DNA from 3 places in the Streptomyces sp. NPDC004111 genome. Region 1 is predicted to be linked to each of the others. Evidence: predicted binding sites of a transcription regulator. Region 1 holds the regulator's gene; each other region holds the start of a gene.
The links. Region 1 encodes HspR, which represses chaperone genes until heat shock. Its sites were predicted from a motif close to TTGAGNNNNNNNNNCTCAA; they were not measured.
Positions count from the first base shown of each region.

Region 1 (10,028 bases):
GCGGGTGGACATGCCGAGCTGTCTGCGGCCGGACGGCGAGTACAGCCTGGCGCAGAACGCCCAGTTCAACTGGGCCTTCCAGTTCGGCGGTGCAGCCTGCACGATCCGGACGCTGGAGCGGCTGACCGGGATCCGGATCGACCACCACCTGACCGTCGACTTCAAGGGCTTCACGAAGATCATCAACGCGGTGGGCGGGGTCGAGGTCGACCTCAAGAAGCCGGAGCACGACCCGAACGTCGGGCTCGACCTCTCCGCGGGCCGGCACGTGCTGCGGGGCGAGACCGCGCTGAGCTACGTACGGGCCCGGCAGTACGTCGGCGACGGCAGCGACCTCAACCGGATCAGCCGCCAGCAGGACTTCGTCAACCGGCTCGCGACCAAGATCCGCACCGACGGCACCCTCACCAACCCGGCCCGGCTCTACCCGGTGCTCGACGCCGCGACCTCCGCACTGACCGCCGACGCCGGGCTGGACTCGCTCGGCGAGCTGTACGAGGTGGTCAGCAGCCTGCGCGCGCTGCCGCCGGGGGCGCTGAGCTTCACCACGCTGCCGCACCACCAGGCGCCCGACCACTGGTACCGGCTCGACCTGGAGCAGCCCGAGGCGCGCCGGGTGTTCGACGCGGTGAAGCAGGACAGGCCGGTGCTCGCCGCGCTGAAGGCGGCCCGGAAGGAGCCGACGGAGGACCCTGCGGAGCCGGAGTTCGAGCCGGTGCACGACGAGTACGAGTAAGGGAGCCGGGAAGAAGCCCCAGGTCAGCGCCGTGCCGCGCGATGTATGAGTGAGATAAGAGCCGAAGAGTTGAGTCCCCTCCACTCAGCTCTGTTGACGCCGTGGGTCTGGTGATGCATCCTTGAGCCAGATCCACTCAAGTACGTAACTGGAGGAATCCGAAATGGCACGTGCGGTCGGCATCGACCTGGGCACGACTAACTCCGTCGTCAGCGTTCTCGAAGGCGGCGAGCCCACCGTCATCACCAACGCAGAGGGCGCCAGGACCACGCCGTCCGTCGTCGCCTTCGCGAAGAACGGCGAGGTCCTCGTAGGTGAGGTCGCCAAGCGTCAGGCGGTCACCAACGTCGACCGGACGATCCGCTCGGTCAAGCGCCACATGGGCACCGACTGGAGCATCGACCTCGACGGCAAGAGCTTCAACCCGCAGCAGATGAGCGCCTTCATCCTGCAGAAGCTCAAGCGCGACGCCGAGTCCTACCTGGGCGAGAAGGTGGCCGACGCGGTCATCACCGTCCCGGCGTACTTCAACGACTCCGAGCGTCAGGCGACGAAGGAGGCCGGTGAGATCGCGGGCCTCAACGTCCTTCGTATTGTCAACGAGCCGACGGCCGCCGCCCTGGCCTACGGTCTCGACAAGGACGACCAGACCATTCTCGTCTTCGACCTCGGTGGCGGCACCTTCGACGTGTCGCTCCTGGAGATCGGCGACGGCGTCGTCGAGGTGAAGGCCACCAACGGTGACAACCACCTCGGTGGTGACGACTGGGACCAGCGCGTCGTCGACTACCTGGTGAAGCAGTTCCAGGGCAACCACGGTGTGGACCTGGGCAAGGACAAGATGGCTCTCCAGCGTCTCCGTGAAGCCGCGGAGAAGGCGAAGATCGAGCTGTCGTCCTCCACCGAGACGTCGATCAACCTCCCGTACATCACGGCCTCCGCCGAGGGCCCGCTGCACCTGGACGAGAAGCTCACGCGCTCGCAGTTCCAGCAGCTGACCTCCGACCTGCTGGAGCGCTGCAAGACGCCGTTCCACAACGTCATCAAGGACGCGGGCATCCAGCTCTCCGAGATCGACCACGTCGTTCTCGTCGGTGGCTCGACCCGTATGCCGGCCGTGGCCGAGCTCGTCAAGGAGCTCACCGGTGGCCGCGAGGCCAACAAGGGTGTCAACCCGGACGAGGTCGTCGCCATCGGCGCCTCGCTCCAGGCCGGTGTCCTCAAGGGTGAGGTCAAGGACGTCCTGCTCCTCGACGTGACCCCGCTGTCCCTCGGCATCGAGACCAAGGGCGGCATCATGACCAAGCTCATCGAGCGGAACACCACGATTCCGACGAAGCGCTCCGAGATCTTCACGACGGCCGAGGACAACCAGCCGTCCGTGCAGATCCAGGTCTACCAGGGCGAGCGCGAGATCGCGGCGTACAACAAGAAGCTCGGGATGTTCGAGCTGACCGGTCTGCCGCCGGCCCCGCGCGGCGTGCCGCAGATCGAGGTCGCCTTCGACATCGACGCCAACGGCATCATGCACGTGGCCGCGAAGGACCTCGGCACCGGCAAGGAGCAGAAGATGACCGTCACCGGCGGCTCCTCGCTGCCGAAGGACGAGGTCAACCGGATGCGTGAGGAGGCCGAGCAGTACGCGGAGGAGGACCACAAGCGCCGCGAGGCCGCCGAGACCCGCAACCAGGCCGAGCAGCTCGTGTACCAGACGGAGAAGTTCCTGAAGGACAACGAGGAGAAGGTCCCGGGCGAGGTCAAGACCGAGGTCGAGACCGCCGTCACCGAGCTGAAGGAAAAGCTCAAGGGCGAGGACACCGCCGAGATCCGCACGGCCACCGAGAAGGTCGCCGCCGTCTCGCAGAAGCTGGGCCAGGCCATGTACGCCGACGCCCAGGGCGCGCAGGCCGCGGGCGCCGAGGGCGCCGCTCCGGGTGCCGGTCAGGCGCAGGCCGAGGACGACGTGGTCGACGCCGAGATCGTCGACGACGAGAAGGACAAGAAGGGCGGCGCTGCCTGATGACGGAGGAGACTCCGGGCTTCGACGAGAAGCCCGACGTCTCTCCCGGCACGGACGACGCCGAGCCGAAGGCCGCCGAGACTTCCTCCAAGGAGGAGGGCTCGGCGGCCCCGGCCCAGGACGCCGGTGCCGCGAAGGACGTCGCACTGACGGCCCAGCTGGACCAGGCCAAGATGGCGCTCAACGAGCGCACGGCCGACCTCCAGCGACTTCAGGCCGAGTACCAGAACTACCGTCGCCGCGTGGAGCGGGACCGGGTCACGGTCAAGGAGATCGCCGCGGCGAACCTCGTGTCCGAACTCCTCCCGACGCTCGACGACATCGGCCGGGCACGGGAGCACGGCGAGCTGGTCGGCGGCTTCAAGTCGGTGGCCGAGTCGCTGGAGACGGTGGCCGCGAAGATGGGCCTCCAGCAGTTCGGCAAGGAGGGCGAGCCCTTCGACCCGACGATCCACGAAGCCCTGATGCACAGCTACGCGCCGGACGTCACCGAGACGACCTGCGTGGCGATCCTGCAGCCCGGTTACCGGATCGGCGAGCGTACGATCCGTCCCGCACGGGTCGCGGTCGCCGAGCCGCAGCCGGGTGTCACGGATCAGAAGTCGGAAGACTCCGATGACAAGGAGAGCGGTGACCCCGAGAAGGGGTAGTACCGCACCTGGGAGTCCGAGAGGAGGGACGTCGAGGAAATGAGCACGAAGGACTTCGTCGAGAAGGACTACTACAAGGTTCTCGGCGTCCCCAAGGACGCCACCGAGGCCGAGATCAAGAAGGCGTACCGGAAGCTCGCCCGCGAGTTCCACCCGGACGCCAACAAGGGCAACACCGAGGCCGAGGAGCGCTTCAAGGAGATCTCCGAGGCGAACGACGTCCTCGGCGACACCAAGAAGCGCAAGGAGTACGACGAGGCCCGCGCGCTCTTCGGGAACGGCGGCTTCCGCCCCGGTCCCGGAGCGGCGGGCGGCGGCTCGTTCAACTTCGACCTCGGCGACCTCTTCGGCGGCGCGGCTGGCGGCAGCGCCCAGACCGGCGGCTTCGGCGGCGGCATAGGGGACGTCTTCGGCGGCCTCTTCAACCGCGGCGGTACGGGCACCCGTACGCAGCCGCGCCGCGGCCAGGACATCGAGTCCGAGGTCACCCTCAGCTTCACCGAGGCCGTCGACGGCGCCACCGTGCCGTTGCGGATGTCCTCCCAGGCCCCCTGCAAGGCCTGTTCCGGCACCGGCGACAAGAACGGCACCCCCAGGGTGTGCCCGACCTGCGTCGGCACCGGCCAGGTCTCGCGGGGCGGCGGCGGAGGCTTCTCCCTCACCGACCCCTGCGTCGACTGCAAGGGCCGCGGCCTGATCGCCGAGACCCCCTGCGACGTCTGCAAGGGCTCGGGCCGGGCCAAGTCCTCCCGCACGATGCAGGTGCGCATCCCCGCCGGTGTCACCGACGGGCAGCGCATCCGGCTGCGCGGCAAGGGCACCCCGGGCGAGCGCGGCGGTCCGGCCGGCGACCTCTACGTCGTCGTCCACGTCGACGCCCACCCGGTGTTCGGCCGCAAGGGCGACAACCTCACCGTCACCGTGCCCGTCACCTTCGCGGAGGCGACGCTCGGCGGCGAGGTGAAGGTGCCCACCCTGGGCGGCCCGCCGGTCACCCTCAAGCTGCCCGCCGGGACGCCCAACGGGCGCACCATGCGGGCCCGCGGCAAGGGCGCGGTCCGCAAGGACGGCACCCGCGGCGACCTGCTGGTCACCGTGGAGGTCGACGTGCCGACCAGGCTCAACGACAAGGCCAGGGAAGCCCTGGAGACATACCGTGAGGCCACCGGGGACGAGGATCCCAGGGCCGCACTCTTCCAGGACGCGAAGGGAGCATAGGAGAGCATGGACGGCCGACGACGGAACCCTTATGAGCTGACCGACGAGTCACCGGTGTACGTCATCTCGGTCGCCGCTCAGCTCTCCGGTCTGCACCCGCAGACCCTGCGCCAGTACGACCGCCTCGGCCTGGTCTCCCCGGACCGCACGGCCGGGCGCGGCCGGCGCTACTCGGCCCGCGACATCGAACTGCTGCGCACCGTCCAGCAGTTGTCGCAGGACGAGGGCATCAACCTGGCCGGCATCAAGCGCATCATCGAGCTGGAGAACCAGGTCGCGGCGCTCCAGTCCCGGGTCGCCGAACTCTCGGCGGCCGTGGACGGGGCCGCCGCCGCCCTCCAGCAGCGCGAGGCCCAGGTGCACGCCTCGTACCGCCGCGACCTGGTCCCGTACCAGGACGTGCAGCAGGCGAGCGCGCTGGTGGTGTGGCGGCCCCGGCGGCCGGGCGAGCCGCAGGGGCAGTAGGCCCCGGAAGAAGCAGGACGGCGAAAGGGCCGGACGGACCTCGGGTCCGTCCGGCCCTTTCGTGTGCCCGCCGCTTGGCACCAAGCGTGTGCCCGCCGCTTGGCACCAAGTTCGCGGCCGGGTGCAACAAGCTGACACCGCAGGCCCTGGAGTGCGTTCCGTGCCGCTGGCAATCTTTGTCCCAGAGCCAAGGACGCGCGAAAGACGCAGGTCGGACGCGTCAGGCACAAGCACTTCGGAGGCAGCGATGAAGATCAACAAGTGTGTCACCAAGGTCACCACGGCCCTGCTCCCCGCGCTGGCCCTCGTCGCCCTCGCGGCGCCCGCGGAGGCGGCGGCGCCCGCCCCGCGGTCCGCCCCGGCGGCCACCGCCCCGGCCGCGGACCCGCAGGCCGCCGCGGCGCCGGCCACGGCCGCGCAGAGCGACACCCCGCCGGTGGTGGGCTGCGTGAAGCCGCTGCCGAAGCCGGTGCGCGAGGCCGTCGGCCATCTCGTGCAGAAGCTGCCGCCGGCCCTGAAGGACGCCATCGCGGGCCCGAAGTGCGGCGTCAACGGCTGGCAGTGACGGGCCGGTGAGCGAGGAGACGTCGTACGAAGCGCTGGTGGTGCGAACCGGCGGCGCGGCGGGGGCCGCCGAGACGGCGGTCATCCGGCTGGTGGCGGGACTTCCGCCCGGCTGGACCTGCACCGAGCAGGTCGGGGAGGGCTGGATCCGGATGTGGATCCGGACCGCGGACGGCGTGCCGGAGGGTGCGGCCCGCGGCTGGCTGGTGCGGGCCCTGGGCGACAGCGCCCTGGCGGGGTGGGGCGAGGGTGCCCCGGCGGGGCGGGGCGAGGATGCCCCGAAGGACTCCCGCCCCGGGAACCGGCGCTAGCGCCAAGCGCCCCGGGAACCGGCGCCGGACCGGGAGGACCGGTCTGGTCCCCGGACCTCGGGCGCTGGTGCCGATGCCGGTGCTAGATCCAGCCCCGTTCGCGGGCGAGCAGGGCGGCGTGGGCGCGGCAGGTGGCGTTCAGGACGCGCAGCAGCTCGGCGATGTGCCGGCGGTAGGTGCGTACGGAGATGTCGAGGTTCCTGGCGCCCGTCTCGTCCTTGCCGACGCGGCACATCTGCTCCAGCACCCGCTGTTCCAGCTCGGAGAGCAGGTGCTGCGGGGCGGTGTCCGGTTCGCCGGACGGGGGCAGTTCGGTGGCGTCGGACCAGATCTTCTCGAAGAGGGCCAGCGCGTTGGAGACCAGACCGGCCTGCTGGGTGACCAGCGCGCCGCGCGAGGTGTCCGCCGGGTCCACCGGAACGAGCGCGGTCCTGCGGTCGTAGACCAGGATCCGCTCGGAGAGGCTGTCCGCGACCCTGATCTCGGCGCCCTGGTCGGCGAGTTCGCGCAGGTAGGCGGCGGTCGGCGGATGGGTCAGCGACTCCTTGAGGATGACGCTGCGGATCCGGACGCCGCGGACCAGGCAACGGGTGTCCAGGGGGCGGGAGTGTTCGATGTTCTCCGCGGTGAGTGCCGCGTAGGGCTCCACCGAGAGGATCTCCTCCCGGGCGAAGAAGGCCAGGTCGTCGATGCGGGTGCGGATCTGGGAGAGGACCTCCATCCGCTCCACGCTCTGCGGCGGGCGGGACCTGACGTCCTGCTCCGCGCGGAGCTCGGCGACCAGCGCCCGGGACCGGGTGACCAGCTGCAGCTGCTCGTGCAGGTCGTGCAGCCGCAGATGGGTGAGCCGCTCGACCGCCTCCTCGGGGTCGGCGGCGGACAGGGTGCCGGTGACCTCCGTACGGCGCAGCAGGCCGAGCTCGGCCAGCCGGCCGTGGGCCTCGCGCACCGTGTCCCGGGGAACGTGCAGCAGGAGATGGACGTCGTCGCACAGCGTGTGCGGATTGCGCAGGAAGTGGCGGTAGAGCTGCTCTTCCGTCGCGTCGAGTCCGAGTGTGAAAAGACTGGCTCCGTTCACGGCTTCCCCCCATGGAACGTTCGGTCGCACTGAAAGGAAACAGTAATGCACGTGTAAAGAGGGGTCGGCGAGGAGTGAACGCATCCGAATGGATCAGAAACCGTCGTTGGGGGAGGCTGCTTTGAGGACTGTGACCGAGAGACACGCGTTGGATTTCTCCACTCTTACGGGCCGGGAGGTGGAGGTGCTCCTGCTGCTTGCTTCGGGGGAGCAGAACCGCTGGCTGGCCCGTCGCCTCGGGATCGCGGAGCGCACCGTGCGTGCGCACACTTCCAGCATCGTCCGAAAGCTGGAACTGAAGTCGCGATTCGAGGCCGCGATCGTCTCCCATCTCTACACGGACGACATCAAGTGCCAAGCAGGTGTGCACAGTTCGGCTGCTTGACGTGTGATGTGCACGAAGAGGCCCCCACCGGTACGGAACCGGTGGGGGCCTTTTCGCCGTGCTTTTCGCCGTGCTTTCGCCCTGCTCTTCGCCCTGCTCTTCGCCGTGCTCTTCGCCTTGCTTTTCGCGCGGCCCTTTTCCGTGGGTCCGGCTGCTACGGCAGCGCGGAGGTGACCGCGTCGACGAGCATCATCCACAGGGGCTGGCCGCCGGTGCCGAAGGCGGAGGCGAGGGCGTAGCCCACGGACGCGTCGGCGGGCCGCACCTCGGCGTCCTCGCGCCACTCCGCGATGACCGTCTCGTCGCCGTCGGAGGAGAAGTCGCCGAGGTGGACGCCGTCGCGGGTGAGCCTGCTGCTCGGTACGGAGTCGGGCTCCAGCCGGTAGTGCGCCCCGTCGTGGACGACGTCGATGCGGTAGGTCTGCCTGCGGAACTTGCCCTTGGCCGGGGTGATCACGGCGTCGGTGCCGTCGACGGTCATGGTCAGGGCGGCCGGGTCGCGGGTGCCGATCGCGATGAGCGGGTCGCTCTCGGACTCGGGGTCGCGCTCCAGGACCACGGTGGGGATGCCGTCGCCCTCGACGGTCAGCCGGTCCTGGTCCTCCAGCCGGACGGCAATCTCACCGAAGAGGGTGTCCACGGTGGGGCCGGGCGGGGTGCCGGGCTCGTCGTCCCCGGTGCCGGCGGGGCCGGCCGTCCCGGCCCCGGTGCGGGCCGCCCGGTCGTCGGCCGTGTCGTCGCCCTCGTGGTCCGCGGGGCGCTTGGCGGTGTCGTTCATGGGGGGTGTCCTTCGGGGCGGTCGGAACGGCGGGTCTGGTCAGGACCGGCGTTCGGGGGGTTACGGGGGTTATGAGGGTCGCGGGTGGTCGGTCGCCGGGCGCCGCGTACGGAGCCGCGGCGTCCGGCGGGGGGTCCCGGCCGGGCTCCCGGGGGAGAGCGGCCGGTCGATCAGTATCGGCGGACAAGGCCGATCATGCGGCGGCCAGTTGGGTCTCGGCCAGTTCGCGGTAGCGGTCGTTGCGCTCCAGGAGTTCCTGGTGGCGGCCGTGGTCGCGGACCTGTCCGTCCGCGAAGAGGATCAGCCGGTCGGCGCCCGCCACGGTGGACAGCCGGTGCGCGATCAGCAGGACGGTGCAGTCCTTGGCGGCCTGCTCGACAGTGCGGCGCAGGGCGACCTCGCTGATGCCGTCGAGGTGCGCGGTGACCTCGTCGAGGAGCAGCACCTGCGGCTTGCGGAGCAACGCCCGTGCGATGGCGAGGCGTTGGCGTTCGCCGCCGGACAGGGCCAGCCCGCGCGAACCGACCTCGGTGTCCAGTCCGTCGGCCAGGCCCGCGACGAAGTCGTCGAGCAGGGTCCTGCGCAGCACGTCGGCGATCTCCGCGTCGGTGGCGCCGGGGGCCGAGTAGAGGAGGTTCTCGCGCAGGGTGCCCGCGAGCATCGGGGAGTCCTGCTCGACATAGGCGATACGTCGCCGCAGGTCGGCCCGGGTGAGGGTGCTGATGTCCGTGGAGTCGAGGTGGATGCTGCCGCCGTCGGGCTCGTAGAAGCGCTGGAGCAGCGAGAACACGGTGGTCTTGCCGGCGCCGGACGAGCCGACGATGGCGGTGATCTTCCCCGCCTCGGCGGTGAAGCTGGCGCCGTTGAGGGTGGGCGTACGGCCCTGGTAGGCGAACTCCACGTCCCGCACGGTGATCCGCGGCGGCGGCCCGGCGGGCAGCGCGGCCGGCACGGTGTCGACGTCGTCCTCGATCTCCATGTGCCGCACCTCCTCGATCCGGGCGAGGGCGCCGAGCCCCTGCTGGAGCGCGGTCGTTCCGCTGACCAGGGAGAGCACCGGCCCGCCGAGGTTGAACAGGTAGAGCAGGAAGCCGATGAGGGCCGCCAGGTCGAGCGCGCCGGTGGCGACCAGCGCCCCGCCGAACCCGATCACCGCGAGGAACGACGCCTGGACGATCAGCCCGGACAGCACCGCGATCATCGCCTGGTAGCGGGCGCCGAGCAGTCCGGTGCGGTAGGCGCGCTCGGCGGCGGCGGTGGCCCGCCCGGTCTCCTTGGCCTCGCCGCCGTTGGCCTTGACGGTCCGGGCCGCGCCCAGCGAGCGGTCCAGGCTGGCGCCGATGTCGCCGACGGACTCCTGGGCCTTCGTGGTGACCCGGCGGATCCTCGGCATGATCACGCCCATCGCGACGCCGACCACGACCAGGACGGCCGAGGTGATGCCCAGCAGCGGCAGGCTGACGACGCCCATCAGCACGATCGTCGCCAGGAGGTGGATCGAGCCGTCGACGAGCTGGATGAGACCGCCGGTCGCCGCGTGCTGCACCAGGGTGCTGTCCGAGGTGACCCGGGTGGTCAGCCCGCCGGGCTCGGTGCGGTCCAGCTCGGCGGTACGGAGCCGGATCAGCCGGGCTATCAGGCCCTTCCTGACGTGCAGCACCACGCGCTCGGCGGTGCGCTCGCTCAGCCAGGACTGGCCCCACATCAGACCGATGGACAGCAGCAGCAGACCGACCAGCAGCGCGATCTCCTCCGCCAGGCTGCTGTCGGTCATCAGCTTGGTGAGAACGGACTGGATGACCAGTGGCTGGGCGAGGCCGGCG
Region 1 covers NZ_JBIAMU010000019.1:191,927-201,954, forward strand. Annotated here, with positions in the region: gene ACFYVL_RS32800 (LCP family protein) at 1-736, shown strand, start outside; gene dnaK (molecular chaperone DnaK) at 900-2,756, shown strand; gene grpE (nucleotide exchange factor GrpE) at 2,756-3,406, shown strand; gene dnaJ (molecular chaperone DnaJ) at 3,446-4,624, shown strand; gene ACFYVL_RS32820 (heat shock protein transcriptional repressor HspR) at 4,631-5,089, shown strand; gene ACFYVL_RS32825 (hypothetical protein) at 5,337-5,654, shown strand; gene ACFYVL_RS32830 (hypothetical protein) at 5,662-5,964, shown strand; gene ACFYVL_RS32835 (helix-turn-helix transcriptional regulator) at 6,047-7,042, opposite strand; gene ACFYVL_RS32840 (helix-turn-helix transcriptional regulator) at 7,131-7,427, shown strand; gene ACFYVL_RS32845 (hypothetical protein) at 7,582-8,205, opposite strand; gene ACFYVL_RS32850 (ABC transporter ATP-binding protein) at 8,399-10,028, opposite strand, start outside.

Region 2 (10,028 bases), on a different contig from region 1:
CGCCGATCAAGAAGACACGCCATCACAGATCCCACATGACCAAGCACTACTAGCAGTTGTCCAGGTACGCGGTGTGGATCCAGACGCCGGTGGGGCCGCCCCACAGGTCGCCCATGACCCAGTTGCCCTGCGTGCCGTGGTAGTTCATGTTCTGGCCGCGGTTGACCTGGCCCATGACGCCGTACTCGGGACCCGGGCCGCCCCGGAAGTTGACGCCGTCGTCGTTGACCGTGCAGACCAGGTTGATCTTGTGGGCCGCCGTGACGGGGGCCGGGGCCGCGGGGGCGGCGCTCGCGCCGGTGGACGCGGCGAGGGCGAACAGGGCGGCGCCCGCGGTGACGGCGGTGGCGATCAGGCGAGGTGTCCTGCGCATCATGTGCGGCAACTCCTTGTGGCATGACGGGTCGCGCCCAGGGGTGCTGAGCTGCGACGTCGAGCGGTTCGCCACTGAAGGTAGCCGTACGGTCGCACTCTGTGTCCAATGGTGCGCGTTGATCACCCCACCGAGTGGCACCCGGCGCGCCAAACCTCGCTGTAAAGGGGTGGGTGTGGTGGCAGTACTGGGTGTGCCAGGGGCGGTGTGTGTGGAGGTTCCGGTGGTGGGCCGGGCCGGGCAGGAGGGAGGAATCACCCCCGCCCGGCGGTCGCTTCCTAGGCGTCGAGGATGTTCGAGCGGGCGATCAGATAGCCCAGCTGTGCGCGGCTGCCACTGCCCAGTGCGGCGGCGAGTTTGGCGATGTGGGCCCGGCAGGTGCGGACGTTCATGCCGAGGCGGCGTGCGATGGCCTCGTCCACGTACCCCTCCACCAGCAGTTTCGCGATGGAGCGCTGCACACCGGAGATACCGGCCGGAGTGGGGTCGTAGGAGACCGGCTCCAGGAGCGGGACCGCGCGCTGCCAAAACTGTTCGAACACCTGGGCCAGGTAGTTGACGAGGGCCGGGTGGCGCAGTTCGAGGGCTATTTCCTGGTCGTCGCTGACCGGGATGAAGGCGACCGACCTGTCGAAGATGAACAGCCGGTCGACGAGCTCTTCGAGGGTCCGGATCTCCACCTTCGCCTCTGCCATCCGCTCCGCGTACGCCAGCGTGCCCTGGCTGTGCCGGACCGTGTGCTGGTAGAGCGTGCGCATGGAAACGCCCCGGTCGACCAGGGGTTTGCCGCGCTCCAGGCCCTGCTCCAGGATGTCCTCGCGCCGGCCGCCTCCCGGCTGGATCGTCAGCACCTCCACCTGGCACTCCGCGGCGGCCAGATCCAGCGTGGCGTTGATCCGGTTGATGCCCTCCAGCACGGTGATGGCGTGGGTGGTCGCCGACGTCTGGGCGCTGAGCGCGAGGAAAGGCTCGAAAGCATCGGAAAGTTGAACGGTCAGCAGTCTGCGATCCTGTATTTCTTTCTCCAGCGGATGCAGAAGCTGGCCGAGCGCGGTCGACGGCGGAACCGGGCGGAGCCAGTTCGCGTCGTCCGGATCGGGATGCAGGAGCGCGAACTCCATCAGACAGGGCGCCGACTGGACATCGACCCGGCCTATGCGTCCGGTGCGCAGGGCGGTGGCGTAAAGCCGCGCACCGTCGTCGCACAAGCTGGTCACGTCGTGGGGATGTGTCGGTATCTCCCCCTTTGCGCCCATATGTCCACCCCCCAGGGTCCTGAACGTACAGGAACATGATGCATCGCCCCGGTGGTGTTGACGTGCCTGAATAGGCCATCGTCTTCATCACGGGGCTGAGGAAGACCACCAAGTGAGGACGAAGCCGACTATGCGTAAGAGAATGCTTCGCTCAGTGCTTGTCGCCGCTACCACTGCGGCGCTTGCGCTCGGAGTGGGTGCTGGCTTGAACAGTGCGCAGGCAGCGGAGCCGGACCTCGGCTGGGGTCGCGCGCAGACGGTCAGTGCGGACCTCGGCTGGGGATTCGCAGCCGGACCGTACGCTGGTAAGGGCGACCTCGGCTGGGGCGTTGCTCCCCGTAACAACAAGGCTGTTTGACATGCCGTCGGACGACCCGTCGTTCAGGCGTGAGATGGCCCGGGTGATCCGGGGCGGCTGGCACCTCATCGATCTCGTTTCGGCCGTCCCCGAGGCCGGCGACTCGCTGATGGTGACCCTCTTCGGAGAACCGATCCTGATCGTTCGCGAGCAGGACGAGGACGTCCGGGCCTACCGGTGCCTCCGCAAGCCCCGGGGGGCGCCGCAGCCCATCCGGTGTGAGATTCGGTACGGCAACATCTTCGTGAACCTCGACAAGTCCGACCACGTCGTCTTCGAAGCGGGCAGTGCCTCGCGCCCCGCCTCGGGGTCCGCACCGCGGACCGCACAAGCCACCCCCCGCAGTGCCTGAAGCGATTCCCCCGTCGTCACCAATCGCTCAGGCGCTTCCCCCACACAGCGGCGTCCTCGTGAACCTGAACACGAGGGCGCCGCTGTGCTGTCCTCCTACCGGGCCTGTTCCACCCGGGGCGCCGGGGCCGCCGCCTTCTTCGGCGGGTTGCCCGCGTTGCCCATCGCCCGGGTGAGGGTGATCTCGATCAGTACCCGGTTCGGGTTGACCCTGGCCGGGCGGTAGCGCTCGCTGTAGCGCCGTACCGCCTCCTCGATCGCCTCCGGTTCCCTGCGGACCCTGGCCCGGCCCTCCAGCGTGGCCCACTTCGAGCCGATCACCTGGCAGACCGCCGCGAGTGCCCCCTCCTCGCCCGCGGCCAGGACGTTGCGGACCTTCTTGCTGTTCCCGTCGGCCGTCACCCATGCCGTGCCCGCGACCGGGTCGTAGGTCACTCCCACGGGCACCACGTGCGGGGTGCCGTCCGGACGGTGAGTGGTCAGAGTGGAGAAGTGGTACCCGGTCCAGAAGGCGAGGTACTCGGGGTTCGGGTCGCGTGGGTCGATGGCCATGCCCGGCAGATTAGCCCGGTGCGCGCCGAGCAAAGCTGAGTGGAATAGACTCAACTTTGTGCACGTTGGAAGAGTCATAGGACTTGGTAGCAGCTACCGCCGTAGCTGTGTCACTGCCGGCGCATAGGAGGAGAGAGCGGACGTGGAAGCCGAGCTGACCAACAGGAGCCGGGACGCGATCAACGCGGCCACCCAGCGGGCCGTCACCGACGGCCACCCCGATCTGACCCCCGCGCATCTGCTGCTCGCACTGCTGGAGGGCCAGGACAACGAGAACATCGTCGACCTGCTCGCCTCCGTCGAGGCCGACCAGGCGGCGGTGCGCGCCGGGGCCGAACGCCTGCTCGCCGCGCTCCCCAGCGTGACCGGCTCCACGGTCTCGCCACCGCAGCCCAACCGTGATCTGCTGGCCGTCGTCGCGGACGCCGGGCAGCGCGCGAAGGAGCTGGGCGACGAGTACCTGTCGACCGAGCACCTGCTCATCGGCATCGCGGCCAAGGGCGGCCAGGCCGCCGACGTACTGAAGAACCAGGGCGCGAGCGCGGAGCAGCTGCTCGACGCATTCGAGAAGAGCAGGGGAGGGCGCCGGGTGACCACTCCGGACCCGGAGGGCCAGTACAAGGCCCTGGAGAAGTTCGGCACCGACTTCACGGCCGCCGCGCGCGAGGGCAAGCTGGACCCGGTCATCGGCCGTGACCAGGAGATCCGCCGCGTGGTGCAGGTGCTGTCCCGCCGTACCAAGAACAACCCCGTCCTCATCGGCGAGCCCGGTGTCGGCAAGACCGCCGTCGTCGAGGGACTCGCCCAGCGCATCGTCAAGGGCGACGTGCCCGAGTCGCTGAAGAACAAGCGGCTGGTGTCGCTGGACCTCGGCGCGATGGTCGCGGGCGCCAAGTACCGCGGCGAGTTCGAGGAGCGGCTGAAGACCGTCCTCTCCGAGATCAAGGAGAGCGACGGGCAGATCATCACGTTCATCGACGAGCTGCACACGGTGGTCGGCGCCGGCGCGGGCGGCGACTCCGCCATGGACGCGGGCAACATGCTCAAGCCGATGCTGGCGCGCGGCGAGCTGCGCATGGTCGGTGCGACGACCCTCGACGAGTACCGCGAGCGCATCGAGAAGGACCCGGCGCTGGAGCGGCGCTTCCAGCAGGTGCTGGTCGCCGAGCCGTCCGTCGAGGACACCATCGCGATCCTGCGCGGCCTCAAGGGCCGTTACGAGGCGCACCACAAGGTGCAGATCGCGGACTCCTCGCTGGTCGCCGCCGCGACCCTGTCCGACCGGTACATCACCTCCCGCTTCCTGCCCGACAAGGCCATCGACCTCGTCGACGAGGCGGCCTCCCGGCTGCGGATGGAGATCGACTCCTCGCCCGTCGAGATCGACGAGCTCCAGCGGTCGGTGGACCGGCTCAAGATGGAGGAGCTGGCGCTGAAGAACGAGACCGACGCCGGTTCCGTGCAGCGCCTGGAGAAGCTGCGCCGCGACCTCGCCGACAAGGAGGAGGAGCTGCGCGGTCTGAACGCCCGCTGGGAGAAGGAGAAGCAGGGCCTCAACCGGGTCGGTGAGCTGAAGGAGAAGCTCGACGAACTGCGCGGCACCGCCGAGCGCGCCCAGCGCGACGGCGACTTCGACACCGCCTCCAAGCTGCTGTACGGGGAGATCCCCGGCCTGGAGCGCGAGCTGGAGGAGGCCGCCGAGGCCGAGGCGGAGGTCCGCGAGGTCGACACCATGGTCAAGGAGGAGGTCGGGCCGGACGACATCGCCGACGTCGTCGGATCGTGGACCGGCATTCCGGCGGGCCGCCTCCTGGAGGGCGAGACGCAGAAGCTGCTGCGCATGGAGTCCGAGCTGGGCAGGCGGCTGATCGGACAGACCGAGGCCGTGCAGGCGGTCTCCGACGCCGTGCGCCGCACCCGGGCCGGCATCGCCGACCCCGACCGGCCCACCGGGTCCTTCCTGTTCCTGGGTCCGACCGGTGTCGGCAAGACCGAACTGGCGAAGGCGCTCGCGGACTTCCTCTTCGACGACGAGCGGGCCATGGTCCGCATCGACATGAGCGAGTACGGCGAGAAGCACAGCGTGGCCCGTCTGGTCGGCGCCCCGCCCGGCTACGTCGGGTACGAGGAGGGCGGCCAGCTCACCGAGGCCGTGCGCCGGCGCCCGTACAGCGTCGTACTCCTCGACGAGGTCGAGAAGGCCCACCCCGAGGTCTTCGACGTGCTCCTCCAGGTCCTGGACGACGGCCGGCTCACCGACGGCCAGGGCCGGACGGTGGACTTCCGCAACACCATCCTGATCCTGACCTCCAACCTGGGCAGCCAGTACCTGATGGACCCGGCGACCGCCGAGGACGTCAAGAAGCAGCAGGTCCTGGAGGTCGTACGGTCCTCCTTCAAGCCGGAGTTCCTGAACCGGCTCGACGACCTGGTGGTCTTCTCCGCCCTGGACAAGGAAGAGCTGGCGCACATCGCCGAGCTCCAGATCGGCCGGCTCGCCAAGCGGCTCGCCGACCGGCAGCTCACCCTGGACGTCACCCCCGACGCCCTGGCCTGGCTGGCCGAGGAGGGCAACGACCCGGCGTACGGCGCCCGGCCGCTGCGCCGCCTCATCCAGACCGCCATCGGCGACCGGCTGGCCAAGGAGATCCTGGCGGGCGAGGTCAAGGACGGCGACACGGTGCGGGTCGAGCGGGTCGGGGACGACCTGCTCGTGGGCCCGGCGACCGGCGCCGGAGCAATCTCCACGGAGGTCTCCACGGAGAAGAAGCTGTAAGGGGTGCAATGACTGCCCAAGGGTGCGATTCGCGGCGTTCTCTAAGCCCGCAGCGGATCGCGCCCTGCGGGGGTTGCGTTCACCCTCCCGGGATGGGAGAGGATGACCGGAACCGTACGAAGGGAAATACACGGTGAGCATCGACCCGTCCTCGATTCCGAATTTCGGGGGACAGCCCGAACCGCAGCCCGAGGGACCGGCGGGCCCCGTCGTCCCCGACCAGGACCTGGTCAAGCAGCTTCTCGACCAGATGGAGCTGAAGTACGTCGTCGACGACGAGGGTGACCTCGCGGCGCCGTGGGAGGAATTCCGCACGTACTTCATGTTCCGCGGCGAGGACGACCAGCAGGTCTTCTCGGTACGGACGTTCTACGACCGGCCGCACAGCATCGACGACAAGCTCCAGCTCCTGGAGCTCCTCGACGACTGGAACCGCCGCACCCTGTGGCCGAAGGTCTACAGCCACACCCACGACGACGGCTCCGTGCGCCTCATCGGCGAGGCCCAGATGCTGATCGGCACCGGCGTCTCCCTGGAGCACTTCGTGTCCTCCACGGTGAGCTGGGTCCGTGCCTCCATCGAGTTCGACAAGTGGGTCGTCGAGCAGCTCGGCCTGGAGAAGGACGTCGACTCCTCGGTCGAGGGCGACGACAAGGACGGCGACAAGGGCGAAGAGGCCTGAAGCCTCGGGTCCCTTTCCCGGACGCGTCACCCCTGAAGCAGCACGACGAAAGCCCGGCCCGAACGGCCGGGCTTTCGTCGTTCCCGCGGGGGCTGCCGTGCGGGATTCGCGCGGGCGCGGGCAGGAATTCGCGCGGGCGGCGGACGGGATCGGGTGCGGGCGGAACACCGGATTGGGTGCGGGCAGCACACCGGATCGGGTGCGGGAGCCAACCCCGAGGAGGGAATTTCCCTCTCCTTGGGCGCGATCGAACGATTTTTCCCCACCGGCCTGCCCCCCGACCCAGGAGCTTCCATGAATCAGCTCGGCAGCCCCGCGTCCTGGCCGCCGCCCCCGCCCCAGGGGCACCCGCAGCAGTCCCCTCCGCGGCAGGGATTCCCCCAGCAGGCCCCTCCGCAGCAGGCTTTTCCGCAGCCGGGGCATCCTCAGCCGGGTCCGCCGCAGCCGGGTCCGTCGCAGCAGGCGCCCCGCAGGCGGCGGTCCCGGATCTGGCTGGTGCTGCTGGTGGTGGTCAGCGTGCTGTTCGGGGCCTGTCTCGGCGTGGCGGGCTCCTGGGCGTACCGCACCGGCTGGTTCGAGCAGGGCGACCCGGTCTCCTTCGGGCCGGAGGGCGGGGCGATGGGCACGGGGGACGACGGGGACGCGCCCGCGCCGAAGCCGGGGGAGCCCCAGTCCGAGGCGGCGCGCAAGACGCAGCTGCCGACCGGGCCGAAGGCCGAGTTCACCACCCAGAACTCGATATCCGACGGCACGAAGATCGCCGTCACCACCCTCGCCGGAAAGAAGTCCGGCTTCACGGGCAAGGTCTGGGTGTGGGCGCCCAAGCAGTACTTCGACCCCCGGTACGCGCAGAGTGGCTTTCCCGTACTGATCGCCCTGCCCGGCGGCAACGGATATCCCAACAACTACTGGATGGGCACCGACCTCAAGCTCCAGAGCAGCATCGCCGCCTGGTCGAAGGAGCGGAAGAGCCTGCCGTTCGTCGTGGTGATGCCCGTGCTGAACCCGGACGCGACCCACTACTACGACGGCAGCGACATCCCGGGCCAGGCGAAGATGGGCACCTGGATGACGGAGGACGTGCCGGACTTCGTCCGGGCCAACTTCCGCACCTTCAAGTCGCGCGACGGCTGGGCGTTCATGGGCTCCTCGTCCGGTGCCTTCGTCGGCCTCAAGTCCGTGCTGAAGCACCCGGAGAAGTTCAAGGCCGTGATCGCCTCGGGCCCCGACACTGTCCCGGACTCCCCGCTGTGGAACGGCCACGAGGCCGAGCGCCGCGCCAACGACCCCGAACGGCTGGCCGCCGCGCTCTCCGCCAGGCCCGCCGACCCCGCGAAGGACGTCTATCTGGCCTTCCAGACCGGCAGCAGGGAGGCGGGCGCGGCCAACACCCGCAAGTTCGCCGAGAAGTACGGAAAGGGCCAGGTCAAGACCAGGATCAATGTGATCCAGAACGGCAGCCACAACGCCAAGACCTATGTGCAGGGCATGGCGGAGGGCTCCATCCAGTGGATCAGCGAACACATGCAGGCGCCGATCCCGTCCCCGTGAGACCGGTGGGGCGGGGACGGGCGGCCCGGAGACCGGAGACGTGGTGCGCGCTCGCGCGGCTCCGTCACACCGGCACCGGGGCGACCGTGACCAGGTACGTCCCGTAGGCCATCGACACCCCGGCCAGGGCGGTGAGCACCACGGCCGCCGTCCTGCGCCGGGTCCGCGCCAGCGCGCAGGCCAGCGGCAGCAGCAGCGGGAAGGCGGGCAGCAGGAAACGCGGCTTGGACTCGAAGAAGCCGGCCCCGCCGAGCACGATGACCACGAGCACGCCCGTGAAGACCAGCAGCGGAAGCGGCGGCCGGCGCTGCGACCCGCACACCAGCAGGGCCAGCAGCAGCACCGCCGCACCCACGATCACCAGCGACATCGAAAACGCGAACAGCTCCGGAGCACTGACCAGGTGCCGCACGAAGCGCAGCGCCCCGATGCCGAAGTCGAAGCGCGAGGACCAGTCCGCCTGCACGGCGAAGTAGCCGCCGAGCGGATCGCCCTTGACCATGCCGACCCGCAGTACGTACGCGACCCAGCCGAGCGGCGCGAGGGCCGCCCCGGCCCACACCCGCCGGCCCGCGCGCCCCCGCGTCCGCACCAGCTCCCAGCCCGCCGTGACCACCACGGCCGCGATCAGCGCGACCGCGCTCGGCCGCGACAGCCCCGCCAGTACGGCGAGGGCGCCCGCCCACAGCCAGCGGCGCGTCAGCAGCGCGTACAGCGCCCACGCGCAGAGCGCCACGAACAAGGGCTCGGTGTACGCCATCGTCAGCACGATCGAGTGCGGCAGCAGTCCCCACAGCAGCACGGTCAGCGTCGCGGTGCGGCGGCCGTACAGCCGGTCGACGACGGCGAAGATCCCCCAGGCGGCGGCAGCGGCGGACGTCCAGGAGACCAGCAGCCCGGCACCGCCCGGCGTCACCGGCAGTACGGTGTGCACCGCCCGGATCAGCCCCGGGTACAGCGGGAAGAACGCCAGGTCGCTCTGGACGACCGCGCCGTCCGCGAGGGTCGAGGTGTACCCGTAGCCGTGCTCGGCGATCCGGGTGTACCAGAGCGAGTCCCAGGACTGGCCCAGCAGCCGCAGCGGCGACTTCCCGGTCCGCCACGCCCACAGCGCCATCAGCAGCGCCCCGGTCAGCCGCGCCGCCGCGAACAGTCCGAGCGCGGGTGCCGCCCGCCGGAGCGCGGCCCGCGCCGGCGCGGCGGCCGGGGGGCGTACCGCCTGGGCGGGAACGGTCGTATCGACAGTGGCGGTGCCGACGGACACGGGGCTACCTCCGGGCGCGGGGCGGACGCGGGACGGCCGGGGGCGGCCATCATCCCGACCTTGATCGCCCCGGGCGCCGGGCGCGAGCCCTGGTCGGCCGTCCGGGTGGATACGGCCGTTTCACGTGAAACATCAACGCCCCAGCCCCTTGAGCCGCCCCACCGCCTCCTCCAGCACCTCGCGCTTCTTGCAGAACGCGAAGCGGACGAACGGCGCGCCCTCGTCCCGGTGGTCGTAGAAGACCGCGTTCGGGATGGCGACGACCCCGGCCCGGCCCGGCAGCTCCCGGCAGAATTCGAAGCCGTCCGAGGTGCCGCCCAGCGGGCGGATGTCGGTGGTCACGAAGTACGTGCCGGCCGGGCGGTAGACCTCGAAGCCCGCCTCGGCGAGACCGTTCGCCAACAGGTCCCGGCGGGCTCCCAGTTCGGCCCGCAGGCCCTCGAAGTACGTGTCGGGCAGGGCCAGCGCCTCGGCGACGGCGTACTGGAAGGGCCCGGCCGAGACGTACGTCAGGAACTGCTTCGCCGACCGCACGGCGGCCACCATGTCCCGCCCGCCGGTCACCCAGCCGACCTTCCAGCCGGTGAAGGAGAACGTCTTCCCGCTCGACGAGATGGTCGCCGTGCGCTCCCGCATACCGGGGAAGGACGCGAGCGGCACGTGCTCGCCGTCGTACACCAGGTGCTCGTACACCTCGTCCGTGACCACCAGCAGATCGCGCTCCACCGCCAGTTCGGCGATCGCGGCCAGCTCGGCGCGGGTGAGGACGGTTCCGGTCGGGTTGTGCGGGGTGTTGAGCAGGAGCAGCCGGGTGCGCGGGGTGATCGCGTCGCGCAGCTCGTCGAGATCGAGGTGGTACGCGCCG
Region 2 covers NZ_JBIAMU010000015.1:279,880-289,907, reverse strand. Annotated here, with positions in the region: gene ACFYVL_RS28585 (SH3 domain-containing protein) at 50-376, opposite strand; gene ACFYVL_RS28580 (helix-turn-helix transcriptional regulator) at 652-1,629, opposite strand; gene ACFYVL_RS28575 ((2Fe-2S)-binding protein) at 1,989-2,339, shown strand; gene ACFYVL_RS28570 (pyridoxamine 5'-phosphate oxidase family protein) at 2,435-2,890, opposite strand; gene clpB (ATP-dependent chaperone ClpB) at 3,033-5,666, shown strand; gene ACFYVL_RS28560 (YbjN domain-containing protein) at 5,800-6,348, shown strand; gene ACFYVL_RS28555 (alpha/beta hydrolase) at 6,643-7,899, shown strand; gene ACFYVL_RS28550 (hypothetical protein) at 7,964-9,163, opposite strand; gene ACFYVL_RS28545 (pyridoxal phosphate-dependent aminotransferase) at 9,296-10,028, opposite strand, start outside.
Region 2: a site for HspR is predicted at 2,926-2,944, ahead of clpB (ATP-dependent chaperone ClpB). Genes of this name have one in related genera too.

Region 3 (10,028 bases), on a different contig from region 1:
TAGACCGGCGGGCCGCCCTGCTGCGCGGGGCGCAGGTCCACGTACGAGGACGGAACCTGCCAGGTCTCCCCGGTGTGCGCGAAGGGGTTCTCGGTCCAGATGCCGTGGAGGAAGTCGAGGATCTCGTCGAGCCGGGCGCCGCGCTCCTCGAAGTCGGCGTTGACCGAGGTGTACTCGTCGCGCATCCAGCCGACCCCGAAGCCCGCGTCGAGCCGGCCGCCGCTGAGGACGTCGAGCGAGGTGAGGCTGCGGGCCAGCAGCAGGGGCGGGTACCAGGGGGCGTTGAGCGTGCTGGTGCCGAGGCGGGCCCGGGTGGTGGCGGTGGCCGCGACGGTCAGGGCGACCAGGGGGTCGACGAAGGTCCTGAAGCCTTCGGGGTACGGGTGTTCCTTCGTGTGGCCGGGATACAGATGGCTCGGGTCGACCGGGGTGAGCGCGCGGTCGCCGACCCACAGGGAGTCGAAACCGATCCGCTCGGCGTCCCGGGCGAAGGACGCGATCAGCTCGGGACGGGCGTGGCTGCCGTACTGGGGCAGGGCTATTCCGATGTCCATGCCATCCATCTTGGCCCCGGGGGTGCGCACGACGCGCGGAGCCCGTGGAGTGACCCGCGCCACACGTGCCGCAGGGGCCGTACGGAACGAAATCCCGTACGGCCCCTGCTTCTTCACGACCCGTCAGCCGCTCCTCGCGGCCCGGCCGGTGCTACGCGGCGATCTTCTCCGCTTCCACCCGCGCCGGTGCCAGCGCGATCTCCAGCACCTGGCGGACGTCCGTCACCGGGTGGACCTCCAGCTTCTCCAGGATCTCGGCCGGGACGTCGTCCAGGTCGGCCTCGTTCCGCTTGGGGATGACGACCGTCGTGGTGCCCGCCCGGTGTGCGGCGAGGAGCTTCTGCTTCAGGCCGCCGATGGGCAGGACGCGTCCGGTCAGGGACACCTCGCCGGTCATGGCCACGTCGGTGCGGACCAGACGGCCGGAGAGGAGGGAGGCGAGGGCGGTCGTCATGGTGATGCCCGCGCTCGGACCGTCCTTGGGGACCGCGCCCGCCGGGAAGTGGATGTGCACGCCCCGGTCCTTCAGGTCGGCGACCGGCAGCTCCAGTTCCGCTCCGTGCGAGCGGAGGAAGGAGAGCGCGATCTGCGCGGACTCCTTCATGACGTCGCCGAGCTGGCCGGTGAGGGTCAGCCCCGCGCCGCCGGTCTCCGCGTCGGCCAGCGACGCCTCGACGAACAGGACGTCGCCGCCCGCCCCGGTGACGGCGAGGCCGGTGGCCACACCGGGCACCGCGGTGCGCCGCTCGGCCGGGTCCTGGGCGGACTCGGGCACGTGGTGCGGACGGCCGATCAGCTCGCGCAGATCGGTGTCCTTGATGGCGAACGGCAGCTCGCGCTCGCCCAGTTCGTGCTGGGCCGCGACCTTGCGCAGCAGCCGGGAGACCGCGCGCTCCAGGTTCCGTACGCCCGCTTCCCGGGTGTACTCGCCCGCCAGCTTGCGCAGCGCCGGCTCCTCCAGGGTGACCTCGCCGGTCTCCAGACCCGCGCGGTCCAGCTGCCGGGGCAGCAGGTGGTCGCGGGCGATGACGACCTTCTCGTCCTCGGTGTAGCCGTCGAGACGGACCAGCTCCATGCGGTCGAGCAGGGCCTCGGGGATGGCCTCCAGGACGTTCGCCGTGGCGAGGAACACCACGTCGGAGAGGTCGAGTTCGACCTCCAGGTAGTGGTCGCGGAAGGTGTGGTTCTGGGCGGGGTCGAGGACTTCGAGGAGGGCGGCGGCCGGGTCGCCCCGGAAGTCGGAGCCGACCTTGTCGATCTCGTCGAGGAGGACGACCGGGTTCATGGAGCCGGCCTCCTTGACGGCGCGCACGATGCGTCCGGGCAGGGCCCCGACGTAGGTGCGCCGGTGACCGCGGATCTCCGCCTCGTCGCGTACGCCGCCGAGCGCGACCCGGACGAACTTCCGGCCCATCGCGTGGGCGACGGACTCGCCGAGCGAGGTCTTGCCGACGCCGGGCGGTCCGACCAGGGCGAGCACGGCGCCGCCGCGACGGCCGCCGACGACCCCAAGGCCCCGGTCGGCGCGGCGCTTGCGCACCGCGAGGTACTCGGTGATGCGCTCCTTCACGTCGTCCAGGCCCGCGTGCTCGGCGTCCAGGATCTCGCGGGCGCCCCTGATGTCGTACTGGTCCTCGGTGTGCTCGTTCCACGGCAGTTCCAGGACCGTGTCCAGCCAGGTCCTGATCCAGGAGCCCTCCGGGGACTGGTCGCTGGAGCGCTCCAGCTTCTCGACCTCCTTGAGGGCGGCCTCGCGCACCTTCTCGGGCAGGTCGGCGGCCTCGACGCGGGCCCGGTAGTCGTCGGACTCCTCGCCCTCGGCCTCGCCGTTCAGGTCGCGGAGCTCCTTGCGGACCGCGTCGAGCTGCTTGCGCAGCAGGAACTCGCGCTGCTGCTTGTCCACGCCCTCCTGGACGTCCTTGGCGATGGTTTCGGCGACGTCCTGCTCGGCGAGGTGCTCGCTGAGCGCGGCCAGCGCGAGGCGCAGCCGGGCGACCGGGTCGGCGGTCTCCAGCAGCTCCACCTTCTGGGCGGTGGTCAGGAACGGCGAGTACCCGGAGTTGTCGGCCAGCGCCGAGACGCCCTCGATCTGCTGCACCCGATCCACGACCTGCCAGGCCCCGCGCTTCTTCAGCCAGGTGGTGGCGAGGGCCTTGTACTCCTTGACCAGCTCGGCGACGGCGCCGGGCAGCGGGTCGGGGTCGGCCTCGTCGATCCGCACGCCCTCCACCCACAGCGCGGCACCGGGGCCGGTCGTGCCGGCGCCGATCTGCACGCGGCCGCGGGCCCGGATGAGCGCGCCGGGGTCGCCGTCGGAGAGCCGGCCGACCTGCTCGACGGTGCCGAGCACGCCGGTGGCGGCGTACGTCCCGTCGATGCGCGGAACAAGAAGTACCTGCGGCTTGCTGCTACTGGCGTGCGCGGCGGCCTGTGCGGCCTCGACCGCGGCACGAACGTCGGTGTCGGACAGGTCCAGCGGCACCACCATTCCGGGCAGCACGACCTCGTCGTCGAGCGGCAGCACGGGCAGGGTGAGCGGTGTGGACGTCGATGCCATGATCTCCCCTAGGGCAGTGAAGTTGAGCTATACCGACTCAATGCATATGAGCCTGCTGGTGTTCCCGAAGCCCCGTTTTCCGCTGTTCGCTCTGAGCGATCAGCATCGACGCGGGGGAACGGGGCCGCTGTAATAGTCCCAACGCACTTGGAACTATTACTCACGCAGGGGGACCCGCCATGGCACTCGCCACCACCACCGATGCCGTACGTGCCTGGACGCAGGGCTGGGCGGTGTCCCGGGGGTCCGCCGACCCCGTGCCGCAGCCGTGGGGCGTGACGATCGACATCGGACTGGCCCAGGCGGTCTCCCGGCACGTCCTCTTCGACCGGTACGCGTCCGACGAGGCGACGGTCACCAAGCTGGTGCGGCCGGACGCGGCGCCGGGCACCTGGGTGAAGTTCGTGGAGCCGCCGGAGGCGGTGGCGCCGTGGATGCCGGACAACTGGGAGTACGACACCCCGGGGCACCTGATGACGCTGCCCCTGGTCCCGGGTACGGCGGCCCCGGATGTCCCCCCGGGTCACACCCTGCGGACCTGGACCAGGGCGGGACTCACCAAGGTCCTGGTGCTGGCGGCGGACGGCGGCCTCGGGGTGCGCGGCCAGGTCGCGGTCACCGGCCGCACGGCGGTGATCGACCAGGTGGAGACGAACCCGCTGCACCGCAGGAAGGGGCTGGGCACGCTGGTCATGCGGACGCTGGAGGCGTGTGCGGCGGAGCAGGGGGCGGAGGACTGCGTCCTCGGGGCGACGGACGAGGGGCGTGCGCTGTACACGACGCTGGGCTGGCACCGCGTCTCCCCCCTCACGGGAATCTTCCGCCCCACACCCCCCTCCCCCTGACCGAGCAGCCCCACCGCCGCCGCGCCGCAGCCACGCCGCCGCCCCATGGGCAGCGGGGCCGCCCAGGGGGCGGGACGGGTGGGCATGGGGCGGCCCCCGGCGGAGCCGCACCCCTCCCGGCCCGGCCCGCCCCCGCCGCGCCGCCGCAACAGTGGCCCCACCGCGAACCGCCGCAGCCGCCCGGACCCCCAAGCCCCAGCTCCACCGGGGCGCCGCCCCCTTGCCCGCCCGTCCCGCCCCCGGGGGGCGGCCCCGCCGCCCAAGGGCGCGGGGGCGGGAGTGAAACGATGCGGCCCCGCCGCCCAAGGGGGCGGGGGCGGGGGTGGGTAGTCGTGCGGCCCCGCCGCCCAAGGGGGCGAGGGCGGGGGTGGGTAATCGTGCGGCCCCGCCGCCCAAAGGAGCGGCGGCGGGAGCGAAACCGGTGCGGTCGCGCCGCCCAAGGGCGTCGGCGGGAGGGTGAAAAGGTGCGGGCCCCCGGGGCGGGAGGGAACGGATGGGGGCGTGGGATCGTCCAAGCCGCGCAAGGAGCCGTTCCGGCCCCACACCGGAACACTCACCACGCCAAGGCACTCGGACGGCACAGGACGGGAGCACCATGCGAAACGGTGGCGCAAAAGCAACGGCAACCACAGCCGCGTCGGCAACGACCGCCGCGACAGCCGCGACAGCAACCGCAAGGGCCACGGCAGCGGCAACCACCGCGCTGCTCTGCGGACTCCTGCTCACCGGCTGCGGTCAGAACACCTCGCCCGACGCCGCGAAGTCCCCGGGCTCCGTCACGGTCCCCTCCCAGAAGGCCGACGACAAGAGCACCACGCCCCCGGCACCCTCCACCCCGCCGCCCACGACCCCGCCGCCCTCCCCGACCGTCCCGCCCTCCGACCCCACTCCCCCGCAGGGCAAACGCCTCGTCGCCGCCACCGTCAGCGGCGGCATCGACGGCCGGCACCGCAGCGTGCTGGTGAACGAGGACGGCACCTACACCACCGTCGACCGCAAGAAGCCGCCGAAGAAGGGCAAGATGCCCGCGGACAAGCTGGCCGAACTCCGGTCCGCCCTCGCCGAGTCGAACTTCGGCGCCCTCCCCCGCGTCTCGGTCGCCGACCCGCCGGTCATGGACGGTGTGATGACCGCGGTGATCTACCAGGGGCACGAGGTGGCCACCGACGGAATGAAGAAGGTCCCGAGGCTGGACAGGGTCATCGACGCACTCCCCGGCCTCAACTGACCCGCCGGGCAGGCGCGTCGGCCGCGAAGGCGCCGCCGACGGCCGCCCGGGTTCGCCCGAAGTCCGCCCCACGGAAAGTCCGCCCCACGGGAAGTCCGACAGCCGCCCGGTGCACGCGCCGGGCGGCTGTCGCGCGTTCCGAGGCACCCACCCCGTACCGCGCGAACGGGCCGCCCTCCCCGGACCCCGCACCCCGGACCCCGCACCCCGCACCCCGCACCCCGCACCCCGCACCCCGCACCCGCGAGGACCCCACTGCACCGTCCGTTAGTCGGATAAACCTGATGCGGATCAAGATCGCTGCATCGAAGTAACTCCGGCTGCTCTCCGGCCGATCCGGGCAGACCGGCGGTTAGCGTTCCGGTGGATCTGGCCCGCGGGACCGACCTGTGGACCCGCCCCACGCACCATCCGTCACTCTCCGCAGCGTCACCACCCTCCTCCGTAAGGAGACTTCGCCCGATGACCGTTGAGACCGGCCCGGAAGCACAGGTCGTGCCGCCGCGGCAGTCCAGTCTGAGCACCTCGGCCGCCCGCAAGCTGGCCCACACGGCCAAGTCCGCCCCGATGATGCAGGAGATCACCTCCCGGTGGCTGCTGCGGATGCTCCCGTGGGTGGAGACCCAGGGCGGCACCTACCGGGTGAACCGCCGGCTCAGCTACACCGTGGGCGACGGCAGCATCGAGTTCGTCCAGGACGGTTCCGACGTCCGGGTCATCCCCCGCGAGCTGGGCGAACTCGCCCTGCTGCGCGGCTTCGACGACGACGAGGTGCTCACCGCGCTCGCCGACCGCTGCGTCCAGCGCGAGTTCCGCGCGGGCGAGGTGCTGGCCGAGCGCGGCGCCCCCGCCCAGCAGATCCACCTGGTCGCGCACGGCCGGATCAGCCGGACCTCGCTCGGCAAGTACGGGGACGTGAGCGTCGTCGGGGTGGTCGCCGACGGCGGCCGGTTCGGCGAGAGCGCGCTGACGGACACCGACCCGACGTGGGACTGCACGGCCACCGCCGAGACCTCCGGCACCCTGCTCACCCTGTCCCGGGCCGACTTCGACTCCGTACGGGACACCTCGCCCGCCCTGCGGGAACACCTCGCGCGGTTCGCCGAACGGGCGGACCGGCCCCAGACCCGGCACGGCGAGGCCGAGATCGCGATGTCGGCGGGCCACACCGGCGAGGCCCTGCTGCCGGGCTCCTTCGTAGACTACGAGCTTCACCCGCGCGAGTACGAACTCTCCGCCGCGCAGACCATCCTGCGCGTCCACTCCCGGGTCGCCGACCTCTACAACGGGCCGATGAACCAGACCGAGGAGCAACTCAGGCTGACCATCGAGGCGTTGCGGGAGCGCCAGGAGCACGAGATGGTCAACAACCGGGAGTTCGGCCTGCTCCACAACGCGTCCTTCAAGCAGCGCATCCAGACCCACTCGGGCCCGCCCACCCCGGACGACCTCGACGACCTGCTGTGCCGCCGCCGCGGCACCAAGCTGTTCCTCGCCCACCCGCTGACGATCGCCGCCATCGGCCGCGGGTTCAACGCCTACGGGCTCTATCCCGACCACGTGGACCTCGGCGGCCAGCAGGTGCCCGCCTGGCGCGGAGTACCGATTCTGCCCTGCAACAAGATCCCCATCAGCAAGGAGGGGACCAGCTCGATCCTCGCGATGCGCACCGGCGAGGACAGCCAGGGCGTCGTCGGGCTGCGCCAGACCGGCCTGCCGGACGAGCACGAGCCCGGTCTGTCGGTGCGGTTCATGGGGATGAGCGAGCAGTCGATCATCTCGTACCTGGTGACCACGTACTACTCCGTCGCCGTCCTGCTGCCCGACGCGCTGGGCGTGCTGGAGAACGTGGAGATCTTCCGCAGGCGCGACTAGCGCCGCCCTCGGCGCCCCGGAAACCCCGGAAACCCCGGAAACCCCGAAAGCCCCGCACCACCGCCACGCCGTCCCGCGCCCGACCGCCAACTCTCCCAGAGAGCCAAGGAGTTACGGATGCCCGACCCCGGGCTGTCATCCCCTCAGCCGAGCCCGCCCGCCGCTCCGCCCCCGCCGAACGCCGCCCTGGAACGGCTCCTGCGCGGCCCCAGCGGTCTCGGTACGCAGGGTCTGCGTCTGAGCCTCACGCCGCGCGAGGAGCCACCGGCACCTCCGGCGCAGGAGCGGCGGACCGGGGACGGGGAAGCGGCGGGGGACGCGGAGAGCGCCGCCGCGGCGGTCGCGGAGCACGCGGCGGCGCCCGCGATCCCCGGCCTCTACTTCCACCCCGTACCGCCGCCGGACCCGGCGCGGGTGGCGGAGGTCAGCCACCGGATCAAGCGGTGGGCGGTGGACGAGGTCCAGGCGTTCCCCCCGGAGTGGGAGGAGGAGTTCGACGGCTTCTCCGTCGGCAGCTACATGGTCGGCTGCCACCCCGACGCCCCCACCGTCGAGCACGTCATGGTCGCCACCCGCCTGATGGTCGCGGAGAACGCGGTCGACGACTGCTACTGCGAGGACCACGGCGGGTCCCCCGTCGGGCTCGGCAGCCGACTGCTGCTGGCCCACACCGCACTGGACCCCGTCCACACGACCAAGGAGTACGAGCCGCCATGGACGGAGTCGCTCCACTCGGACGCCCCCCGCCGCGCGTACCGCTCGGCCATGGAGTACTTCGTACGCATGGCGAGCCCCTCCCAGGCCGACCGGTTCCGGCACGACATGGCCCGGCTGCACCTGGGCTATCTCGCGGAGGCCGCCTGGGCGCAGACGGAGCAGGTGCCCGAGGTGTGGGAGTACCTGGCGATGCGCCAGTTCAACAACTTCCGCCCCTGCCCCACCATCACCGACACGGTCGGCGGTTACGAACTCCCCGCCGACCTGCACGCCAGGCCGGACATGCAGCGGGTCGTCGCGCTCGCCGGCAACGCCACCACCGTCATGAACGACCTCTACTCCTACACCAAGGAGCTCAACAGCCCCGGCCTCCACCTGAACCTGCCGGTGCTGATCGCCGAACGAGAGGGGCTGTCCGACCGGGACGCCTATCTCAAGGCGGTCGAGGTCCACAACGACCTCATGCACACCTTCGAGTCCGAGGCCGCGGCCCTGGCCGTCGCCTGCCCCGTCCCGACCGTGCTGCGCTTCCTGCGGGGCGTGGCCGCCTGGGTCGACGGCAACCACGACTGGCATCGGACGAACACCTACCGCTACAGCCTGCCCGACTTCTGGTAAGGAGCACTTCCCACTGTGACCAGCACCGATATCGCCAACGGCACCTCCGTTTCCGTCCCCTCCCCGGCCTCGCCCTACCAGGGCGACATCGCCCGCTACTGGGACCAGGAAGCCAGGCCCGTGAACCTGCGTCTCGGCGACGTCGACGGGCTCTACCACCACCACTACGGTGTCGGCGCGGTCGACCACGAGGCGCTCGGGAACACCGGGGACAGCTCGTACGAGAAGCGGCTGATCGCCGAACTGCACCGCCTGGAGTCCGCCCAGACGGACGTGCTGCTGGACCACCTCGGCGCCGTGGGCCACCAGGACACGGTCGTGGACGCGGGCTGCGGGCGCGGCGGCTCCTCCGTCATGGCCCACCAGCGCTTCGGCTGCCGCGCCGAGGGCGTCACCCTCTCCGCCAAGCAGGCCGAGTTCGCCAACCGGCGCGCCCGCGAACTGGGCATCGACAGCCACGTCCGGGCCCAGGTGTGCAACATGCTGGACACCCCCTTCGAGACCGGCTCGGCGACGGCCTCCTGGAACAACGAGTCCAGCATGTACGTCGACCTGGACGACCTCTTCGCCGAGCACTCCCGCGTCCTCAAGCGCGGCGGCCGGTACGTGACCATCACCGGCTGCTGGAACCCCCGCTACGGCCAGCCCTCCAAGTGGGTCTCCCAGATCAACGCCCACTTCGAGTGCAACATCCACTCCCGCAGGGAGTACCTGAAGGCCATGGCCGACAACCGGCTGGTCCCCCAGGCCATCGTCGACCTGACCCCCGAGACGCTCCCCTACTGGGAGCTGCGCGCCACGTCGTCGCTGGTCACGGGGATCGAGGAGGCGTTCATCAACTCGTACCGGGACGGCTCCTTCCAGTACGTGCTGATCGCGGCCGACCGCGTCTGACCGGCCCCGGCCGGTGAGGTCCCCGCGCCCGGCGGACGCCTGGGCGCGGGGACCTCACGCGTACCGGACCGCGGCTAGCCCGCCGCGCGGACGATCCCCGTGAGGCGGTTCGCCGTCCCGAAGTCCTGGCTGAGGACGTTCTTGGTGACGGCCCACGCGGTGCCGGTCGCGGTGTCCGCACCGGCCCAGCTGCCGCCCGCGCCGCCCATGCCGAAGACGGTCTCCGTGCTGTCGCCCTCCGGGACGGGCAGGCCCAGTGCGTAGCCCAGGGCCCAGGTCGACTCGTTGCCGAAGACCTGGTCGGGGCCGCTTGCGGCGCGGGCCGTCGCCTCGCGGGTGCGCGCCGGGGGCAGCAGCCGTACGCCGTCCACCTCGTCCAGCAGCGCCGCGTACATCCGGGCGATCGCACGCGCCGAGGTCTTGGCGCCCGCCGGGACGTCCGCGCCGAGCATGTCGGGACGGTTGCCGAGGGCGGCGGTCGGCAGCAGGGCCATCGGCGCGGCCCTGAACATGGGGAGGTCGGCGGGCAGCGTGCTCATGTCGAAGTCCCCGGCGGGCCCGTCCTCCAGCCGGGCCAGACGCGGCTGCTGGTCCTCGGGCATCCCGAAGAAGAGCTCGTCGGCGACGCCCAGCGGAGCGGTGATCTCCTCGCGGAGCACCTGGGCGATGCCCCGTCCGGTGGCGCGCCGCACCAGCTCGCCGACCAGGTACCCGAAGGTGTAGGCGTGGTAGCCGACGGC
Region 3 covers NZ_JBIAMU010000014.1:81,438-91,465, reverse strand. Annotated here, with positions in the region: gene ACFYVL_RS26300 (TIGR03619 family F420-dependent LLM class oxidoreductase) at 1-554, opposite strand, end outside; gene lon (endopeptidase La) at 706-3,111, opposite strand; gene ACFYVL_RS26290 (GNAT family N-acetyltransferase) at 3,291-3,956, shown strand; gene ACFYVL_RS26285 (hypothetical protein) at 4,552-5,184, shown strand; gene ACFYVL_RS26280 (family 2B encapsulin nanocompartment shell protein) at 5,647-7,059, shown strand; gene ACFYVL_RS26275 (family 2 encapsulin nanocompartment cargo protein terpene cyclase) at 7,177-8,394, shown strand; gene ACFYVL_RS26270 (geranyl diphosphate 2-C-methyltransferase) at 8,410-9,288, shown strand; gene ACFYVL_RS26265 (serine hydrolase domain-containing protein) at 9,363-10,028, opposite strand, start outside.
Region 3: a site for HspR is predicted at 3,134-3,152, ahead of lon (endopeptidase La). Genes of this name have one in related genera too.